Haloactinomyces albus: one gene and its partner. The protein of the gene in region 1 interacts with the protein of each later gene in a pairwise test. Links are inferred from orthologs where the notes say so. Each region holds a gene or a part of one and is shown in the gene's direction. Other genes may lie near its edges.

What was found.
Region 2: the proteins of thrS (region 1) and rplA interact in binary tests that used the Escherichia coli proteins (3 or more experiments, as listed by UniProt). The link is inferred for Haloactinomyces albus from one-to-one orthologs.

The regions. Positions count from the first base shown.
Region 1 is NZ_JAVDXW010000001.1:3,597,654-3,600,874, forward strand. The notes cover bases 161-3,064. They hold thrS (threonine--tRNA ligase), read left to right. Parts: upstream 161-549; coding sequence 550-2,580; downstream 2,581-3,064. Other genes in these bases: JOF55_RS17140 (putative bifunctional diguanylate cyclase/phosphodiesterase), read left to right, coding at 161-419; JOF55_RS17150 (HIT family protein), read left to right, coding at 2,658-3,064. Also shown: more of JOF55_RS17140, read left to right, coding at 1-160; more of JOF55_RS17150, read left to right, coding at 3,065-3,221. UniProt on the Escherichia coli protein: Catalyzes the attachment of threonine to tRNA(Thr) in a two-step reaction: L-threonine is first activated by ATP to form Thr-AMP and then transferred to the acceptor end of tRNA(Thr). The rate-limiting step is amino acid activation in the presence of tRNA.
Region 2 is NZ_JAVDXW010000001.1:2,757,155-2,760,291, forward strand. What follows is about bases 252-3,071. They hold rplA (50S ribosomal protein L1), read left to right. Parts: upstream 252-1,214; coding sequence 1,215-1,928; downstream 1,929-3,071. Other genes in these bases: nusG (transcription termination/antitermination protein NusG), read left to right, coding at 252-516; rplK (50S ribosomal protein L11), read left to right, coding at 706-1,140; JOF55_RS13065 (DUF8728 domain-containing protein), read right to left, coding at 2,030-3,071. In the rest of the region: more of nusG, read left to right, coding at 1-251; more of JOF55_RS13065, read right to left, coding at 3,072-3,137. UniProt on the Escherichia coli protein: One of the primary rRNA binding proteins, it binds very close to the 3'-end of the 23S rRNA. Forms part of the L1 stalk. It is often not seen in high-resolution crystal structures, but can be seen in cryo_EM and 3D reconstruction models.

The DNA.
Region 1 (3,221 bases):
GTCTGGGGATCCCCGAGTCCGCGCTGTTCGACGAGCAGGGCGATCCCGTGGACGTGCTGGACATCTTCGCGGAGATGGGCATCGGTCTGGTCGTGCAGGATTTCGGCAGCGACTACACGCGGCTCGCCCGGTTGCGGGGGCTGCCGGTGCAGGGAGTCGAGCTCACCGGAGACTACCTGGACGGTCTGGCAGACCCCGCGGGCCCGGATCCGTTGAACGAACACCTGGTGCACAGCCTGGTCGCCTCGGCACGGTTGCTGGACTTGGACGTCGTCGCCGTGGATGTGCGCACCGAGGAGCAGGCGAGGCGGCTGCGCAAGATGGGTGTGCACGTGGCGCGGGGAGACCACATCGGTGCCGCGGCCTCGGCGATGGAGATCGAGATCATGATCTCCGAACACGGTTATCCTGTCTCGTAGGCAGCGATCGCCTCCTCGCGGCGACCGGATGGTCCGGGATGCGTCACCCGGCGACGGGAGTCCCGATAGCATTGGGGGCGAAGTACGTCCACGCAGGCATCAACCCAAATCAGGTTCTCGAGGAGTGACCGTGTCCGTATTGCCACCCGAAGCCCAGCAAGCCCTCCGGGTGAAGGTGCCTGCGGGCACTACGGCCGGACACGCCATCCACGAGGCAGGGCTGCCCTCCAAAGGGGAAGACGCGATCGTCGTGGTCCGCGACGCCGGTGGTGCGCTGCGTGATCTCGACTGGGCACCGGAATCCGACGTCGAGGTGGAGGCCGTCGGCGCCAACACCGAGGACGGTCGCAGCGTGATCCGGCACTCGGCCGCGCACGTGCTCGCACAGGCGGTCCAGCAGCAGTTCGACGAGGCCAAGCTGGGCATCGGCCCTCCTGTCAAGGACGGCTTCTACTACGACTTCGACGTGGCGCGGCCCTTTACGCCGGAAGACCTGCAGGCGCTCGAGAAGCGGATGAAGCAGATCATCAAGTCCGGTCAGAAGTTCTCCCGCCGCCGCCTGGACTCGGTCGAGCAGGCCCGCGGTGAGCTGGCCGACGAGCCGTACAAGCTGGAGCTGATCGACCTCAAGTCGGGTTCCGAGGAGGTCGACACCAGCGAGGTGATGGAGGTCGGTGGCGGTGACCTGACCGTCTACGACAACATCGATCGCCACGGCGATACCGTCTGGGGTGACCTGTGCCGCGGCCCGCACGTACCGCACACGCGCTTCATCCCCGCCTTCAAGCTGATGCGCACCGCCGCGGCGTACTGGCGCGGGGACCAGAACAACCAGCAGCTGCAACGCATCTACGGCACGGCATGGGAGTCGAAGGAGCAGCTCGATACGCACCTGGAGTGGTTGGCCGAGGCCGAGCGCCGCGACCATCGCCGGATCGGGGCGGAACTGGACCTGTTCTCCTTCCCCGAGGAGATCGGCTCCGGGCTGCCGGTGTTCCATCCCAAGGGCGGTGTGATCCGTCGTGAGATGGAGGAGTACTCACGGCGCAGGCACGAGGAGGCGGGCTACGAGTTCGTCAACTCGCCGCACATCACCAAGGGCGGGCTGTTCGAGACCTCCGGTCACCTGCCCTACTACGCGGACACGATGTTCCCGCCGGTGGCCTTCGAGGGCGAGGACTACTACCTCAAGGCCATGAACTGCCCGATGCACAACCTGATCTTCCGGTCGCGCGGCAGGTCCTACCGGGAGCTGCCGCTGCGGCTGTTCGAGTTCGGCACCGTGTACCGCTACGAGAAGTCCGGTGTGGTGCACGGACTCACCAGGGTTCGCGGGTTGACCATGGACGACTCGCACATCTACTGCACCAAGGAGCAGATGCCGGGCGAGCTGCAGTCGCTGCTGTGGTTCGTGCTCGACTTGCTGGCCGACTACGGGCTGAGCGACTTCTACCTCGAACTGTCCACGCGGGACGACTCCCCGAAGTTCATCGGCGACCCGCAGGAGTGGGCGGACGCAACCGAGACGTTGCGCCGGGCTGCGGAGGAATCCGGGCTCGAGCTGGTGCCCGACCCCGGCGGCGCGGCGTACTACGGGCCGAAGATCTCCGTGCAGGCCAAGGACGCGCTCGGGCGGTCGTGGCAGATGTCGACCATCCAGCTCGACTTCAACCAGCCGAAGCGGTTCGGGCTGGAGTACACCGCCTCCGACGGGTCCAAGCAGCAGCCGGTGATGATCCACCGCGCGCTGTTCGGGTCGATCGAGCGGTTCTTCGGCGTGCTCACCGAGCACTACGCGGGCGCGTTCCCGGCCTGGCTCTCTCCGGTGCAGGTTGTGGGCATCCCGATCGCCGATGAGCACACCGAGCACCTGCGGGGGGTCAGCGAGGCTCTGCGGGCGAGGGGAGTGCGGGTCGAGATCGACAGCAGTGACGACCGGATGCAGAAGAAGATCCGTAACCACACCACCCAGAAGGTCCCGTTCCTGCTGCTGGCAGGTGGCAAGGATGTCGAAGCGGGCGCGGTGTCCTTCCGCTTCCGCGACGGCACGCAGCTCAACGGAGTGACGGTGGAACGCGCGGTGGATGCGTTGACCCGGTGGGTCGACCGCCGGGAGAACGCCTCGCCGACCGCGGAGAATTTCGAGGCGGAGCTGGCGTGACGGATCGGCACGACTCGAGACCCGGCTCGGGAGAACCGTCTCCGGACAACGCGGGCCAGGTGGCCCCGGGGGCGGACATCCCGACTCCCGGGAGTACCGAGGTTTCCGAGCAGCAGGGCATCGGTGTGCCCGATGCCCTGCAACGTCTGTGGACTCCGCATCGGATGTCCTATATCCAGGGGGAGAACAAACCGAAAGGGGAGCACAGCGACGGCTGTCCCTTCTGCCTGCTGCTCGACGGGCAGCAGTCCGACGACGAGACGCTCATCGTGGCCCGGGACGAGCTGGTCTTCGCGGTGCTCAACCTGTACCCGTACAACCCCGGCCATCTCATGGTGCTGCCGTATCGGCACGTGGCCGACTACACCGACCTGACGGCGGCGGAGACCGTCGCGGTCGCCGAGTGCACGCAGCGTGCGATGCGGGTGATCCGTAGCGTCTCGGCGCCGCACGGATTCAACATCGGTCTCAACCAGGGGCCGGTGGCCGGGGCCGGAATCGCCGCACACCTGCATCAGCACGTGGTTCCGCGCTGGGGCGGGGACTCGAACTTCATGCCGGTGATCGGCCATACCCGGGTGTTGCCGCAGCTGCTGGGGGACACTCGCCGGTTGCTCGCCGATGCGTGGCAGCGCGTGGCA
Region 2 (3,137 bases), 840 kb from region 1 along the record:
ACCAACCTGGAGCACCGCGCTCAGACGCTGGACGTCGAGGATTACATCTTCCAGATCGAGGTACCCACCGAAGAGGTTGCCGAGATCAAGAACAACCAGCGCAAGATGGTGCAGCGCAAGGTCCTGCCCAGCTATGTGCTGGTGCGCATGGAGCTCAACGACGCCTCGTGGGCCGCGGTGCGCAACACGCCGGGTGTGACCGGCTTCGTCGGTGCCACGTCGAAACCTTCACCGCTGAGCATCAACGATGTGCTGAAGTTCCTGGCTCCGCAGGTGGAGAAGGAAGCCAAGCCGGAGGCTGGGAAGAAGGCGGCCAAGCAGGAGGCTGCTCAGTCTCAGGTGGAGGTCGAGTTCGAGGTCGGCGAATCCGTTACCGTCATGGACGGGCCGTTCGCAACTTTGCCCGCGACGATCAACGAGGTCAACGCGGAGGCCCAGAAGCTCAAGGTGCTGGTTTCGATCTTCGGCCGTGAGACTCCGGTCGAGTTGTCGTTCAACCAGGTTTCCAAGATCTGACCGGCTCCCCTCGGGAGCACGGCGGCCACGGCGGGCCGGCAGGGGCCTGTCGTGGAACGAGCGGTCGAGCCCTGTTACGGGCCCGTACTGTTCGATTCGGTCGATGACCGGCGCATTCGGTCGAGCACACGGAGTGGTCGACCACGGCAGTGACCGAATACCAGGTACCGAAGACACAGGAAGCACGAGATGCCGCCCAAGAAGAAGCGACTCGCAGCGATCGTCAAGCTGCAGATTCAGGCTGGCCAGGCCAACCCGGCACCGCCCGTCGGTCCGGCGCTCGGTCAGCACGGCGTCAACATCATGGAGTTCTGCAAGGCCTACAACGCCGCCACCGAGAATCAGCGTGGCGACGTGGTGCCGGTTGAGATCTCCGTGTTCGAGGACCGGTCCTTCGACTTCAAGTTGAAGACTCCGCCGGCCGCGAAGCTGCTGCTCAAGGCCGCCGGTGTGCAGAAGGGCAGTGGCGAGCCGCACAAGACCAAGGTGGGCAAGGTCAGCATGGACCAGATCCGTGAGATCGCCCAGACCAAGTGGGTCGACCTCAACTCGCCGACCATGGACGAGGCCGAGAAGATCATCGCGGGTACCGCGCGGTCGATGGGGCTCCGGGTCGAGGACTGACTCACCACCAACCACATGTGGGAGGGCTTGCGCAGCCCAGCCACCACAGCTGATCCATTGCGATAGGGACAGACATGGCAACGCGCAGCAAGACGTACAAGCAGGCCGCCGAACTGGTCGACCGCACGCGGACGTACACGCCGCAGGAGGCCGTCGAGCTGGCCAAGAAGACGGCCAAGACCAACATGGACGCCACCGTCGAGGTGGCGCTGCGGCTCGGCGTCGATCCCCGCAAGGCAGACCAGATGGTCCGCGGCACCGTGAACCTGCCGCACGGTACTGGTAAGACTGCCCGCGTCATCGTGTTCGCTTCCGGTGACAAGGCCGCCGAGGCCGAGGCCGCCGGTGCGGACGCGGCAGGCTCCGATGAGCTGATCGAGCGTATCCAGGGCGGCTGGCTCGATTTCGATGCGGCGGTGGCCACCCCGGACCAGATGGCCAAGGTCGGCAAGATCGCACGCGTGCTCGGGCCGCGTGGTCTGATGCCGAACCCGAAGACGGGCACCGTGACCCCGGAGGTCACCAAGGCGATCTCCGACATCAAGGGCGGTAAGATCAACTTCCGGGTGGACAAGCAGGCCAACCTGCACTTCGTCATCGGCAAGGTTTCGTTCTCCACCGAGCAACTGCTGGAGAACTACGCTGCGGCTCTCGATGAGGTCCTGCGTTCCAAGCCGACGACCTCCAAGGGTCGTTACCTGAAGAAGGTCTCCTTCACCACGACCATGGGCCCGGGCATCATGGTGGATCAGAACCGGACCCGCATCATGCTCGACGCGAACCTCTGAGCCGGTTCGCATCGCACGGATCAGGGTCGGCCCCGGGTACGGGGTCGGCCCTGATTCTTTGCCGTGGTCTGACCCCGGGCTCTGCCTACCGGGTTTTGCTCTCATGGACCTACTGCAGCCGGCTGTTGGCTGAACCAGTAGCCGTAGGACGTGTAGTCGGGGTAGGGGCCGAGGAAGGTCCGCACCGGTCCGAATTCGATCCTGAGTGTGGAATCCGTGACGAACCTGCCCGGGATGGTGAATGTCGATTCGTGCCACCCGTCGCCGTCCGCTCCGAAGTGCCAGCGGCCCACGGTCCGCCCGTCGACGGAGACCCGTACTTGGCGGGAACCGGTGTGGGTGCCCGGCAGCGGTCTTGCCGCGTCGATCCGTGAAGTAATGGTCACGGGCCTGCCGGAAGTGAGGTTGCGGGCCGTCAGGACTTCGCCGCCGATGACGTGCCGCCCGCTGTCCACCACGTCGTGACCGGAGTAGGTGACGGTTTCGACGCTGGTGGTCGGTTGGAAACCCCGGTGTACCGGCTTGACCCGGTAGGCGTGTGCCTGCTCGCTGCGCAGGTCCGCGACATTGAGGTAATCCCGGATTCGACCCGGTGGGTCGACTTCGGCGGGGAGGTCGCCGGTGCCGACGTCGCTCCAGTCGGCCTTGTGGATGACGACCTCGTTGCACAGTCGGGAGGCCTGGCAGGCCGAACCCGAACCCGGTGTGGGGCGCGAGAACCGCGGCGACTTCAGTTGGAATTCGATCAGCGGCTCTTCGCCGAACAGGCCTCCCTCCTGCAACCCGTACACCGGCCAGTTGTCGAACACCGCGAAGTAATCCGGTCGCTGCTGCTCGGGCATCCTGCGCAGCGCCTCGTACAGGCTGCCGGGGCCGTGCCGGTTGGGCTCGGCGAGGCCGTTGGTCGTGAGCCCGATGAGGTCCACGATGTCGTGCTCGCTGAAGTAGGCCGTGGCCCCGGCGTCGTTGATCGCGATCACCGATTCCGGTGGCAAGTGCCCCTTCATCCAGTTGCTGATGGATACCTGCTGGTCCCGGATTCCCGCTGACTGTTGACCGAGGCGAAAGCTCCACGCGGGCATCTCGGACAGTGAGAAGACCAGGGCCATGGTGAACACGCTGTTGGTCACCAGTATCCGTGCACGCCTGGTCGCGAAGAGACCGCCCACTGCGGAGAGGCCGATCGTGGCAAGCAGCAGCAGGATCGGC